One region of the Carnobacterium pleistocenium FTR1 genome, then DNA from elsewhere that is predicted to be linked to it. Evidence: predicted binding sites of a transcription regulator. Region 1 holds the regulator's gene; the other holds the start of a gene.

Evidence for each region. The regulator LexA, encoded in region 1, represses DNA repair genes until DNA is damaged. The targets are predictions, from matches to a motif close to CNAACANNTGTTNG.
Region 2: purD (phosphoribosylamine--glycine ligase) is a predicted target of LexA. The motif match lies at 4,923-4,936, and genes of this name have one in related genera.

Annotation. Positions count from the first base shown of each region.
Region 1 covers NZ_JQLQ01000002.1:1,504,472-1,512,201, forward strand. Annotated here, with positions in the region: gene BP17_RS07330 (YneF family protein) at 1-193, opposite strand, end outside; gene tkt (transketolase) at 354-2,357, opposite strand; gene BP17_RS07340 (DUF896 family protein) at 2,493-2,732, opposite strand; gene lexA (transcriptional repressor LexA) at 2,897-3,520, shown strand; gene BP17_RS07350 (ribonuclease HII) at 3,596-4,369, opposite strand; gene ylqF (ribosome biogenesis GTPase YlqF) at 4,380-5,234, opposite strand; gene lepB (signal peptidase I) at 5,302-5,955, opposite strand; gene lepB (signal peptidase I) at 5,983-6,528, opposite strand; gene BP17_RS07370 (S41 family peptidase) at 6,688-7,730, opposite strand, start outside.
Region 2 covers NZ_JQLQ01000002.1:120,045-127,774, forward strand. Annotated here, with positions in the region: gene purF (amidophosphoribosyltransferase) at 1-1,406, shown strand, start outside; gene purM (phosphoribosylformylglycinamidine cyclo-ligase) at 1,409-2,458, shown strand; gene purN (phosphoribosylglycinamide formyltransferase) at 2,455-3,045, shown strand; gene purH (bifunctional phosphoribosylaminoimidazolecarboxamide formyltransferase/IMP cyclohydrolase) at 3,059-4,600, shown strand; gene purD (phosphoribosylamine--glycine ligase) at 5,055-6,326, shown strand; gene BP17_RS00760 (flavocytochrome c) at 6,518-7,730, shown strand, end outside.

The sequences.
Region 1 (7,730 bases):
ACATCATTTGTTTAATTTTCTTTTCTGATGGTTTTTGTCCCATTTGCATCATTAACATACGCAACATGTTTTCATCAACAGGTGGATTTTTTTTGAAATAATCCATCATGTATCTTCTAGCGATAAAGAATCCACCGACAGCTCCACCAACCAAAGCTAATATAATTAAAAAAATAGCAAGACCTAAATTCATTTTTATTCACTCCTTTCAAACCTCTCAAGACTTAATTGTACTAAATAATAGTATAAAAATAAACTAAAATTCTATTTCTTTCGTTAAAAAGACATATTTCACCAAAAAATATCCAAAAGAAAGCCCTGCAAGTGTGAAGTTCAACTTACAGGGCCTAATATTATAAGTTATTAAATGTTTTCACAACATTTTCTACTGTGAAACCATAATTTTTAATAACAGTATCTCCAGGTGCACTTGCACCATACTTATCGATACCAACTGAAGCTCCGTCTAGGCCGACATAACGTTCCCAACCAAATGTAGCACCCATTTCAATAGATACACGTTTACGAACTTCATTTGGTAAAACACTTTCTTTATAAGCTGAATCTTGTTTTTCAAATAAGTCAAAACTTGGGACAGAAACAACTGAAACATCTTGTCCACTTTCTTTCAAAGCTTTTTGAGCTTCAATAGCTAAAGCTACTTCTGAACCAGATGCCAATAAAATACCTTCTGGTTTTTCACCAGTTTGAGCTGAAATGACATAAGCTCCTTTAGCAACATTCGTACGAGCTCCTGTTTTAGTCCCAGGTAATACAGGTAAATTTTGACGAGATAAGACTAACATTGTTGGGTGATCTGTCGACGTTAGAGCCAATTCCCAAGCAGCAACAACTTCATTTCCATCTGCTGGACGGATAATTGAAAGGTTAGGCATACCACGTAAGCTAGATAATTGCTCTATCGGTTCATGAGTAGGACCATCTTCTCCAACAGCAATTGAATCATGTGTGAACACGTATGTTGTCGGTAATTTAGAAATAGCTGCTAAACGAACAGCCGCACGCAAGTAATCAGTAAATACGAAGAATGTTCCACCATACGTTCTAGTACCACCATGTAAGACAATTCCGTTCATAGCAGCTGTCATACCAAACTCACGAACACCATACCATATATTTCTTCCGTCATATTGACCAGCTTGGAAATCTTTTTCATCTGATATCATTGTATTATTTGATGAAGACAAATCAGCAGAACCGCCCCATAAATAAGGAACTCTTTTTGCAATTGCATTTAGAGCTTGGCTGCTTGTAACACGAGAAGCTAATGCTTTATCTTCAACATCATAAGATGGCAAGTCAGCGTCCCAATTTGCTGGTAATTCATTACTTAGAGCTAATTCAAATTGTTCAGCTAATTCTGGATATTCAGCATGGTAATCTTCAAATGCTGTTTTCCATTCTTCTTCAGCTTTAGCACCTTTTTCTACCATTGTTTCTTTAAAACGATCCGCTACTTCAGTAGGAACGAAGAAGTCGACATTTTCCCATCCGTAAGCCTTTTTAGCAGCTGTAATTCCTTCTGCTCCAATTGGTGCACCATGGACTTTATGTGTTCCTGCGTTAGGAGCACCAAAACCAATAACTGTTTTAACTTCGATTAAAGTAGGTTTTTTTGTTTCAGCTTTTGCAGCTTTGATTGCTGCGTTGATTTCTTCTAAATCATTACCATCTTTGACAAGAATATGTTGCCAACCATAAGCTTCAAACCGTTGTCCAACATTTTCAGTAAATGCTTTAGATGTTGGTCCATCTAGAGAAATATCATTTGAATCATAAAGAACAATAAATTTTCCGAGCTCCAAATGAGCAGCTAAGCTTGCAGATTCGGCTGAAACACCTTCCATTAAATCACCATCTCCACATAGAGCATAGGTGTGATGATCAACGATGGTGTGGCCCTTTTTATTATAAGTGGCAGCTAAGTGAGCTTCTGCCATTGCCATCCCAACGCCATTTGCAATTCCTTGTCCTAAAGGACCAGTCGTTGCTTCTACCCCATCTGTATGATTTACTTCTGGATGTCCAGGAGTTTTACTATCCCATTGGCGGAATTGTTTTAAATCATCAATTTTCACGTCATATCCAGCTAAATGTAATAAACTGTAAAGTAACATTGAACCATGCCCAGCTGATAAAACAAAACGGTCACGGTCGAACCATTTCGCATTTTTTGGATTTACTTTTAATTGTTTTGTCCACAATGTGTAAGCCATTGGTGCAGCTCCCATAGGTAACCCTGGATGTCCCGAATTGGCTTTTTGTATACCATCCATACTTAGTGTTCTAATTGTAGCTACTGCTAATTGATCTGTGTTATCAAACAAAAAAATCATCCTTTCGATTTGAACTCTCTTTTAATACTCCTTTAGTTTACTATTATTCCAGATTAAGTGCAACGCTTTCACGAAACGATTGTTAACGATTGGGAGTATCTAATACTTATCACATTCAAGAACATTTATTTGTTCTTATCTGCCATGAAGGCCTTTTTCTTTTTGTATTTCTTTCAATTTTTCAGGAGTTACATCATTGCCCTCTTCATCAACTATTTTCACACCCTCAATTGTGTTTTTCATTCCACCTCTAAAAGCTTCAATATAAGCATCACGAAGTTTTTTTTGTTCGACTTGTTCTTGGATGGTTAAGCCTTTTGTTTTCGATTTATTAGCTAAAGCATTTATTCTTTCAATTTGTTCTTTTGGCAACATCTAATCACTCCAACATTATTTTTATTTTCTTGTTCAATTGTAACAAACTTCTTTAAAAAAAACATTCTTTTATCCTCTTTATCTACGAACGTTTGTTTGATTTGTTATACCATATATGGTAATCTTAAAATGATAAAAAAAGAAACGAGGTGTTTATATCTATTATGAGTAAAAATCCAGAATCAAGACAAGTCGAGGTCTTGCAATATATCTATAGTCAAGTTAAATTGAAGGGATACCCTCCAACTGTTAGAGAAATTGGAACTGCTGTCTCATTATCTTCAACCTCAACAGTACATGGGCATCTTTCTCGCTTAGAAAAAAATGGTTATATTCAACGAGACCCTAGTAAACCACGAGCAATTGAATTAACAGCATTAGGTTTAAGTAAATTAGGTATTGCGTTAGATAAAATTCCTTTATTAGGAACTGTAACAGCCGGCGAACCTATTTTAGCAGTAGAAGAAGCAACAGATTATTTCCCACTTCCACCAAATTTACAATTTGAAAATGAATCCCTATTTATGTTGACCATACGAGGAGAAAGTATGATCAACGCAGGTATTTTTGATGGCGATGAGGTTATTATTCGCAAGCAAGGCACAGCTAATAATGGCGATATTGTCATCGCTATGACTGTTGATGATGAAGCGACTTGTAAAAGATTTTATAAAGAAAAAGATCATTATCGATTACAACCTGAAAATGATACAATGAATCCTATCCTACTTAACGAAGTCAGCATTTTAGGTAAAGTCATTGGTTTATATCGTAGCCATATCCAATAACAAAAAACGAATGAATAGGAGCATACTCCTGTTCATTCGTTTTTTGTTTTTATTTTGGTGATTTAAAGAGTTTTATTACTGTAGCATTTTTTTTACGGGAGCAAATGTTTTCCTATGGATTGGGCATACCCCATGTTTTTCTAAGCCTTCTAAATGCACTTTAGTTCCATAACCGGCATTTTCAGAAAAACCGTATCCAGGATATACCTCGTCGTAGTCAGCCATCATTCTATCTCTTGTTACTTTGGCAATGATACTGGCCGCAGCGATAGACAAACTTTTGGCGTCTCCTTTAATAAAACTTTCTTGAGGTATACTGGTAGGCAAATGCATGGCGTCAATCAATAGCTGTTCAGGTTGTTGGGGCAACTGCTGAACGGCCTCGATCATTGCTAATTTAGTTGCCTGATATATATTTACTTCATCAACCACTTGGTGATTTTTTATACCAATACCAATAGCTATAGCTGATTCTTTTATTTGGTCGAATAATAATTCTCGTTTTGTACTAGATAATTGCTTAGAATCATTGATCCCTAACACAGCAAAATCAATTGGTAATATAACAGCAGCAGCCACAACTGGTCCAGCTAATGGCCCTCTTCCTACTTCATCAATTCCAGCAATGTATTGTGTTCCCTTTTCCCAAAAATAGTGCTCGATTTGGAGCATTTCTTGTTGTTTTTCAAGAATCAATTGCTGTTTTTTTAACTGATTTTCCCAAGTGTGATAAGCTTTTACCACGCCTTTACGTGAATCATTCATGATTTGAGCCAATCGTTCATCCGCCGGGTCAGTGATTGTTGTTAAAAGTTTTTTAATTGCCAAAATAGTTACTGGTTTTTCCACTCTTGTTCTCCTATTCTTTAGGTAAAGAAACCGGAGCAATATCTAATGTGAATCGTCCTGCTTTACCACTTCTAATTTCATAGATCAACATTTCTGCTGCGCGGCTGTAGTCTTCTCGAAAACCTCTTCGTTCACTAATCAGCATTAATAGTTCAGGTGTTCCTAATTCTAATTCTTCTTTAGTTAGAAGGAATCGTTTAGCAAATGTTTCTGGATAATAAGTTTTCATTATACCGATTCCATACATCGCAACTTCATCCATTTGTAAAATGGTATCTTTGATTGCACCTGTCAATGCTAATTTTTCGCCGACTGCTGGGTCTTCAAATTTTGGCCAAAGAATACCTGGGGTATCGAGTAATTCCAATTCTTTGCCTAGTTTTAGCCATTGTTGTGCTTTTGTCACTCCCGGTTTATTCCCTGTTATGGCAACATTTTTCTTTATAAAACGATTGATCAAGGTCGATTTCCCAACGTTAGGAATCCCAATGCTCATTGCTCGAATTGCACGAGGCTTAATACCTTTAGCAGCTCTTCGATCAAATTTAGGTTGCAAAAGTTCTTTTGCTTTTTCCATAAGTTGTTTCATGCCCTTACCTTCTTGCGCAACAATAGGGACCGCTGCTATTCCTTGCTCATTAAAATACGCTACCCATTTTTTTGTTTGAATAGGATCAGCTAAGTCACTTTTATTTAGAATAATGACTCTAGGTTTTTCACCGATTATTTCATCTAGTATTGGATTACGACTTGATAGTGGAATTCTTGCATCCACTAGTTCAAATATAATATCTACTAGTTTTATTTTTTCTGTTACTTGGCGTCTCGCTTTTGCCATATGTCCTGGAAACCATTGAATGTTCATACTTTTTCACCTTTCTATTTACACAAAAAAAGAACAGCTTGCTTAAAGTCTTTTTCTTATTTCTTTTTTAATCGTTATCGATAGAACCAATTTCTCTAAGGGGCCAAATACGTAGAGAAGCTGTTCCACTTACAGTTGCAGCATCTACGAACCCAAAAATACGACTATCTTTTGAATTTTGACGGTTATCTCCCATAACAAAGTATTTTCCTTCAGGAACCGTTTCTACACCTGTTTTAGATGCTAATGAAAAGTCTTCTGTAAAGTTGCCTCCGATAGCCATTTCCTCAATGGAGCTTTGCAAATAATCTTCCTCAACGGGTTCTTCATTGATGTATAAAGTGTCGTCTTGATAACGAATAGAGTCTCCTGGAAGACCGATAATGCGTTTAATATACTGTTTTTCAGGCTCATCCGGAGCAGGGAAAACAACGATATCAAACCGTTCTATATTATTGATTTTATTTAAGATCAAGCGATCCTGATCTTCTAAAGTAGGAACCATCGACTCGCCATCTACACTTACTGGAGCGAATAAAAAGTTTCGAATAAGAAAAAAAATAATCAATGCTACTACACAATATAGTAGCGTACTTAAAATTTCACTTCCAAGACTTTTATTTTCTTTGCGTTTTTGACTTGAAGAAGAATGACGTGACTTTCTAGGCTCAAAAGATCTTTCTGGTTGATTTCGACCATCAGAAAAATTAATTTTACTCAACTGCTTTCCCCTACTTTCTTTATTTAATTATTGGACATTTTCTATGCGATTAAAAGGGTAGTAGGTAAAGGAAGTTTCTCCAATAATCGAATCTAGTGGAATATTTCCAAAGTACCGGCTATCATTACTTGATCTACGATTGTCACCTAACACAAAATATTCATCTGCTGGTATCGTCTGAGCACCGGTCAATTCTTCTAGAGTAAAATCAGAAGTCCAAACCCCTCCAGCGTTATTAACTAAATCGTTGTCTAAAAAATCTTCTTCAATTTTCTTATCATTTATATAGAGCTGATCATTTTCATATCGGATTTTCTCTCCTGGCAAACCAATCACTCTTTTTACAAGAGTCCGGTTTGACGAATCGTGAAATACAACTAGATCGAATCTTTCTATAGCATATATTGTTTCGACAATAATTTGATCATCTGGTTGAAAGGTTGGTATCATAGATGAACCTTCAATGGTCATAGGAATAAAGATAAAATTTCGCAATAAAATAGTGATCGATCCAGCTAATACTATTGCCTTAAACCATTTCCAAGAAAACTCCTTCCAGGACTCTTTCCACATATCATTCGCTCCAAACCAATCTATTTGTTCTATCATACAAGAAAATTTTAAAAATACCTACTTATTTAAAGCCGAACTTACTAAGGAAGAGAGATAGAAAATTCCTACCTCTCTTCCTTAGTAAGTTTAACCGGTTCTAGTTTGTAAAACATTCGTTTCTTAATTGCTAGATTCAGCTGATTGCAACTCTTTTATCGCTGCTTCATATTGCGTATCATTTTCATCAATCAGCTCTCTTAAAGATTCAACCAATTGAGTAGCTGTCTCACCTGTTACTACACCATCGATAGGTAAATCTTTGTCTGTTTGAAATTGTTGAACGGCTTCTTGAGTTGATTTGTCAAAATATCCATCGCTATTTCCTACAGAGTAATCTAGGGCATCGAGCACCTTTTCTAAGTTTTCAACTTCTTCAGAAACATCTTCTAATTGATAAGATTTTGAACTATCAATGATCAATAAATTTGCATATTCTGGTAAAGCCACTTCGATAGTAGGCATAATTCCTTCTTCATTTATCCATTTACCACTTGGTGTCAACCATTTTGCAATCGTTATCTTCAATTCACTGCTATCCTCAAATGGCGCTACATTTTGGACCGTTCCTTTACCAAATGTTTGCGTTCCGATTAGTTTGATATTACCAGATTCGTTAACTGCACCTGCTAAAATTTCAGAGGCACTAGCACTTCCTTCATTCACTAATAAAACAGATGGCTCAGTAACTTTAAAATCACCCATTGTAGCGTCATCAGCAACAATTGGAACAGGTTCTTGATCTTTTTCCTGAGTTTGTAAAATAGTATCCCCATCTTCTAAAAACAGATTAGAAATATTTAACCCTGCGTCTAATAAACCGCCCGGATTTTGTCGGACGTCAAATACAAAGGACTCCGCACCTTGCTCCCTTAAATCTTCTATAGCAGCCACTAGATCATCGTACGTCGGTGAAGAAAAGCTAGTGATGGCAATATATCCAATTGTTGGGTCTGCTTCGTCTAGCTGATAAACAACTGTTTCCACAGGAATCGTATCGCGAATTACTTTCACTTCGAAAGTGGACTCGCCACGTCTAATAGTCAAGGTAACTTCAGAACCTTTCTCCCCTCGAATATGCGAGACAGCCTCATTTAAATTCATACCCGTTAATTCTTGATCATCAGCTTTTAAAATAATATCGTTCGGTTGTAATCCGGCTTGTT
Region 2 (7,730 bases), 1.4 Mb from region 1:
TTTGGGGCGATCCAGAAGCTAGCCAATTGACTTATTTTGGATTGCATAGTTTACAGCATCGCGGTCAAGAAGGTGCTGGAATAGTATCTTGTGATGATGGGGAATTATTGGTTCATCGTAATCTTGGCTTGATTAGTGAAGTCTTCAAAAATGGAGACGATCTTAAACGATTGTCAGGAGATCGTGCTATTGGACATGTACGCTATTCCACATCTGGACAGAATAGCATCGAAAACGTACAGCCGTTCTTGTATCATTTCTATGACTTAGATATCGCTATCTGTCACAATGGAAACTTGGTTAACGCCAAGAGCTTACGACGTAGTTTAGAAGAAGATGGAGCGATTTTTCATTCCACTTCTGACACAGAAGTATTGATCCATCTCATCAGACGCAGCCAAAAAGGCACGTTGATCGATAAAATAAAGGAAAGTCTGAACCTTGTTAAAGGCGGCTTTACTTATGTTCTTATGACGGATAAAAGAATGTTCGGTGCGGTTGATGCGAACTCGTTACGCCCACTTGTTATTGGGAAACTGCCAAATGGAGCTTATGTGATGGCGAGTGAAACGTGTGCCATCGATACCATTGGGGCAGAGTTTGTCCGTAATGTTAATGCCGGAGAATTGGCCATTATTGATGCCAATGGCTTAACGATTGAAAAATACACCGAAGATACAACCATCTCCATTGCTGCAATGGAATATATCTATTTTGCTCGACCAGATTCAAACATAGCCGGTGTGAATGTGCATACGGCTCGTAAAAGAATGGGGAAATGTTTGGCGGTAGAATCCCCTATGGTGAATGCGGATATTGTTATTGGCGTTCCTAACTCGTCATTGTCTGCAGCTAGTGGTTTTGCTGAAGAAAGTGGCACACCCTATGAGATGGGCCTGATTAAAAATCAATATGTAGGACGTACGTTCATCCAACCGACCCAAGAATTGCGCGAATTAGGCGCAAAAATGAAATTATCAGCTGTTAAAGGCGTAGTACAAGGGAAAATTGTGGTCATGGTAGATGATTCGATTGTCAGAGGGACAACAAGCAAACGCATCGTCACATTATTGAAAGAAGCTGGAGCGAAAGAAGTCCATGTTCGCATCTCTTCGCCACCGTTAATTTATCCGAGTTTTTATGGAATCGATATTAGCAAGTCAGCGGAATTGATTGCCGCAAGAATGACCGTTCCTCAAATATGTGAATATATTGGAGCGGACAGTTTGTCATTTCTTAGCCAAGAAGGTTTAATCGATTCAATCGGATTGAAATTTGATAGTCCTTACTCAGGCTTATGTATGGATAGTTTCAATGGGGATTATCCAGCAGGATTGTACGACTATGAAGAAGATTATGTGACGAATATGACCGAAATTCAAAAAGAAAATCTTAGGGGAGGCTAACAATGGAAAATGCCTATGCGAAAGCTGGTGTGGATGTCACTGCTGGTTATGAAACCGTCAAGCGCATCAAAAAACATGTCGAACGGACTAAACGACCGGGTGTTTTTGGAGAAATCGGTGGATTCGGCGGTCATTTTGATCTTTGTGAACTCAACTATAAAAAACCGGTTCTGATATCAGGGACAGACGGTGTGGGTACAAAACTAATGTTAGCCATTGAGTCTAGAAAATGGGATACTATTGGCATCGATTGTGTTGCGATGTGTGTCAATGATATTGTGGCGCAAGGAGCAGAACCCCTTTACTTCTTAGATTATATTGCGATTGGAAAAAATCATCCTGAAAAAATCGAGCAAATTGTAGCCGGTATTGCCGAAGGATGTGTTCAAGCGGGAGCCGCTTTAATTGGTGGTGAAACAGCTGAAATGCCAGATATGTACGATCCTGAAGATTTTGATTTAGCGGGATTCACAGTAGGTATTGCAGAAAAAGAAGCCTTATTATCTGCTTCATTAGTTAAAGAAGGCGACAGTTTGATTGGACTACCTTCAACAGGTATCCATTCAAATGGGTATTCCTTAGTACGAAAAATCTTCTTTAAAGATAACGCATATAACTTGACGGATAAAGTGCCTAGATTGGATAATCAAGAGTTGGGGGATGTTTTATTGACGCCAACGAAAATTTACGTAAATGCTTTACTGCCTTTGATAAAAAAACAATTGCTTCATAGTGTTGCCCATATCACAGGAGGCGGATTTATTGAAAATATCCCACGGATGCTTCCTGAAAATGTACAAGCTCAGATTCAATTAGGCAGTTGGCCAGTATTGCCAATTTTTCAAACGATGAAAACGGTTGGTAAGATTCCAGAGTCTGAAATGTATGAAATATTCAACATGGGAATCGGCATGGTCCTTGCTGTTGCTCCTGAAAAAGTAGCTGAAGTACTCGCTATTCTTGCAGAGAATAATGAAAAAGGCTATGTGATTGGTTCGGTAGTTTCAAACGAATCAGAAGAAAAGGTTATTTTGAAAGAGCAGCAACTATGAGAATAGCCGTATTTGCTTCAGGAAATGGGTCTAATTTCCAAGCAATAGCAGAAGCCATTGCCTCCAAACAAGTCGAGGCGACCATTTGTTTCCTATTTTGCGATAATCCGAAAGCTTATGCCATAGAGCGTGCAAAAAAATTGGGTATCCCTTTTACGGTGTTCAGTCCGAAAAATTATATTGATCGCGTAGCCTATGAGACTGAACTATTGAAACAACTTGAACTGAATCAGGTTGATTTGGTTGTATTAGCAGGATACATGAGAATTATTGGACCGACATTGCTAAGGGCATATGTGAATCGTATCTTGAACATCCATCCATCGTTATTGCCTTATTTTCCTGGCAGAAGTAGCATTAAAGATGCATTTGAAGCAAATGAAAAGCAAACAGGTGTAACGGTGCACATTGTTGACGAAGGGGTAGACACTGGACCAATTATCGCACAAGAAAAAGTGGCTATTTTACCTGAAGATACTTTAGACTCTTTGGAGGCAAAAATCCATCAGGTAGAGCACCGTCTTTATCCGCAAGTCATTCAAAAATTGATTGAAAATAAAACCATAAAAAAAGCGAATAAAAATTGAGGAGTGGCGTATAGTGACAAGAGCATTGATCAGCGTTTCAGACAAAGCAGGTATTGTACCATTCGCACAAGCATTAGTGGCACAAGATATCGAAATTATTTCAACTGGTGGAACCAAGAAAGTATTGGAAGAGGCAGGTGTCCCCACAATTTCTGTTGAAGAAGTGACTGGATTCCCAGAAATGATGGACGGTCGGGTCAAAACATTGCATCCCCTTATCCATGGTGGTTTATTGGGGAGACGTGATTTACCCGAACACATGCTAGCAATGGAAAAACACCAAATCATTCCGATTGATTTTGTTGTGGTCAATCTTTATCCATTCAAAGAAACCATCAGTAAAAAGGATGTTACTTTAGAAGAAGCCATTGAAAATATCGATATCGGTGGCCCAAGCATGTTACGCAGTGCGGCTAAAAACTATGCAAGTGTGACTGTTCTGACGGATCCAGCTGATTATAGTAATGTCATCAGTGAATTGGAAGAAACAGGAGCAACGACTCTTAAAACACGTCAAGCTTTAGCTGCAAAAGTCTTCCGCCACACTGCGAGTTATGACGCCTTGATCGCGAACTATTTGACTGCCAGTGTTGGAGAAGCAGAACCTGAAAAATTGACATTGACTTATGATTTGAAACAAAAGTTACGCTACGGTGAAAACGGACATCAAGTGGCTAATTTCTACCAAGAAGCGCTCATTGTACCCTTCTCGATTGCCAATGCTCATCAATTACATGGAAAAGAATTATCATACAATAACATTAAAGATGCGGATGCGGCTATTCGTATCATTCGTGAATTCGATGAACCAGCAGTGGTTGCAGTCAAGCACATGAATCCATGTGGGGTAGGTATTGCTGAAACGATTGAAGAGGCTTTTGATCGCTGTTATGCAGCTGATTCCATCTCTATCTTTGGCGGGATCGTAGTTGCAAATCGTCCATTAGATATTGTGACAGCTGAAAAATTGAGTAAGATGTTCTTAGAGATCGTTCTTGCACCAAGCTATACAGAAGAAGCCTTAGCTATTTTATCAAAGAAAAAAAATATTCGGATCATGACCTTGGATTTCTCAACGGCAAAAGTAGGCGGCAAAGAAGTTGTTTCTGTATTGGGTGGTATATTGGAACAAACACAAGATATCAGTACCGAAGACATACCAGCTAATTGGGAAGTTATGACGGACCGTAAACCAACTGAAGAGGAAATGAACGCTATGGACTTTGCCTGGAAAATCGTTAAGCACGTAAAGAGCAATGCGATCGTGTTGGCAAATAGCAAACAAACTGTTGGAATCGGGGCCGGTCAAATGAACCGTGTCGGATCCGTTAAGATTGCAATCGATCAGGCCGAAGCAAGCAATGCTATCGAAGGTGCTGTATTGGCTAGTGATGCGTTCTTTCCTATGAATGATAGTGTTGAATTCGCAGCGCAACATGGCATCAAAGCAATCATTCAGCCAGGTGGAAGTATCAAAGATAAAGATTCTATTGAAATGGCAAATAAATATGGAATGACCATGATAAAAACAGGTGTGCGTCATTTCAGACATTAAGAAATAAACGAGCATGAGCACAGTTGAAATGCGTATTAGTACGCATTTCATTTGTTTTTACTGGATTTAGTTTCTGGATGCAAATCGGTACTAAACTAAGCCTAAATACAGCAGAAAATGACTAAGGTGTGGTTTGAAACAAGCTTGTTAAGAGTCGAGTAGCCGCAACGAGGGTAGTTCGAGTAACTCAAAGTCGATTTTCCATTTGAGTAACTACAACGAGCGGTAGTTCGAGTAACTCAAAGTGATTTTCCGTTTGAGTAGCTGTAACGAGCGGTAGTTCGAGTAACTCAAAGTCGATTTTTCGTTTCAGTAGCCGCAACGAGCGCTAGTTCGAGTAACTTCGAAATAGAAAATCATTTTGTTTTACTCTATTCTCAGATAGCTTAAAAATCAGACTAGTTATTAGTTTTCAAATACAATTTATTTAATAAAAAATTGGAGGATTTCGCAGATGAAACTTCTTGTTATCGGTAGTGGTGGTCGTGAGCATGCCATCGCCAAAAAATTTACAGAAAGCTCATTAGTAGAAACTGTTTATTGTGCTAAAGGAAATATTGGCATGGAAAAAGATGGGATCCAATTAGTTAACATCGCAGAAAATGATCATCAAGCATTGATTCATTTTGCAAAATCAGAAGAAATTACTTGGACTTTTATTGGGCCAGAAATAGCCCTATTTGAAGGGCTGGCAGATGCCTTCGAGCAAGCTGGATTAAAAGTTTTTGGACCAAGCAAAAAAGCAGCAGACTTAGAGTGTTCAAAACAATTTTCAAAAGATTTGATGAAAAAATATGCGATTCCTACTGCTGCTTATGAAATATTCGAAGACCATGATGCAGCTTTGGCTTATGTGGAAGAACAAGGCGTACCCATTGTCATCAAAGCAGATGGTTTAGCTGCCGGAAAAGGGGTAGTCGTTGCGATGACTCTGACGGAAGCAACGAATGCTTTAAGCGAGATGTTAGTAGATGGAAAATACGCAGCAGGCAAACCGAAAGTTGTGATCGAAGAATATCTCGAAGGTGAAGAGTTCTCTTTGTTTGCTCTTGTAAATGGCTCGAAATACTATTATACCGGAGTTGCCCAAGATCACAAACGGGCTTATGATGGAGATAAAGGACCGAACACGGGTGGTATGGGAGCCTATTCTCCAGTACCTCAAGTTTCTGAATCCTTGATCCAAGAAGTGTTGGAAACAGTTATAAAACCAACTGTTAATGCGATGGTTGCTGAAGGACGTCCTTTCAAAGGAGTCATCTACGCTGGATTGATCATGACCAAAAAAGGGCTGCGGGTCATCGAGTTTAATGCTCGATTTGGGGATCCTGAGACCCAAGTCATTTTGAACCAGCTGGATTCTGACTTGGCACAAATAATTGATGATATCTTGAATGAAAAAGATCCCGATATCAAACTACACACGGACCGCTACACATTGGGTGTTGTTGTTGCAGCTGAAGGTTACCCAGGAAAAATGGTAACCGATATCCCCTTGCCGCAACTGAATGTAGAAGGTTCAGGTTGTACTATTTACAATGCAGGCATGAAGAAAAAGAAAGGCAGTTTCGTTTCTGATGGAGGCCGGATTTTATTTGTTGCAGCACAAGGTTCAACCCTGCAAGAAGCGCAAGACAAGGCTTACCTTTATTTAACTGATAATCCAATAGCGCAAACATTTTATCGTTTTGATATTGGAGAAAAAGCCATTCAGTTTACCAAATAAGGACCTTGAAAAAAGGAGCCAGTTGCTAAATGTTTACTACTTTGATTCTTTTTTCTGAATTTTCTATAAGGGTTGTAAGAGTAACAGAGAATAGATTTTAAAACTCATAGATTATTTTTTCTATAAATGATAGGATAGAGTGAATAATTTGTGAATGATAAAGTGTATTGTTTATCTTTAAGGAGGAAATGATGAAAAAAAAGTTTTTTTGGTATGTTACATTCGTGTCTTGTACTGGTATTTTTCTAGCGTCCTACAAAACAGTTGAAAAAAACAAACAATCAAAAATTAAAGAAATTAAAGTTAAATCAAATACGTCAGAACAGACGTATGCTGATGTGAATGAGTTGAAAGAAAAATATGATATCATTATTATTGGCGCAAGTGGTGCGGGATTGACTGCAGCTATTGAAGCAAAAGATGCGGGACTGAATCCGGTTATCTTAGAGAAAATGCCGACTGCTGGAGGAAATACAGTGAAGTCATCAAGTGGGATGAATGCTTCAAACACTAAGTTCCAAAAAGCTGAAGGCATAAAAGATAGCAATGATGCTTTTTATGAGGAAATTTTAGCGGGCGGTCATGGGACAAATGATAAAGAATTGTTGCGTTATTTTGTGGATCACTCTGCCGCAGCGATCGATTGGTTAGACAAGAATGGCATCACGTTATCTAATTTAACAATAACTGGTGGTATGAAGCAAAAAAGAACCCATCGTCCAGCTGATGGTTCGGCAATTGGAAGTTATTTGATCAAAGGCTTATTAAAAGCTGTCCATAAACGAAACATTCCAATACTGGTAAATGCAGCTGTCATAGCTATCAATAAAAATGAGAATAAAGTTAATGAAGTAACTATTGAAATCAATGGATCAGAACCTAAAACGCTGACAGGTAAAGCAATCATAGTTGCTACTGGGGGATTTGGGGCAAGTAAAAAGATGATTGAAAAATTTAGACCAGATTTAAAAGGATATATAACGACTAATCAAAAAGGCAGTACTGGCGACGGCATCAACATGATTGAAAAGCTAGGTGGACAAGCGATTGATATGGATCAAATCCAAATTCATCCAACAGTTCAGCAAGAGGAAGGAATCTTAATAGGCGAAGTCGTTCGTGGCGAAGGAGCCATTCTAGTCAATCAAGCGGGAAATCGTTTTATTGATGAGTTAAATACGCGGGATAAAGTTTCTGCAGCCATTACTGATTTACCAGAAAAATCAGCTTATTTGATTTTTGATCAAGGGGTGCGTGACCGTGCAAAAGCCATCGAATTTTATGATAAAAAAGGGTATGTTAGCAGCGGTGGAGATCTAAGAGAGTTAGCAGAGAAAATCAATATAGAAGGCAGTCAATTACATAAAACGGTTGTCACGTGGAACGAAAGCATAGCTAATCAAG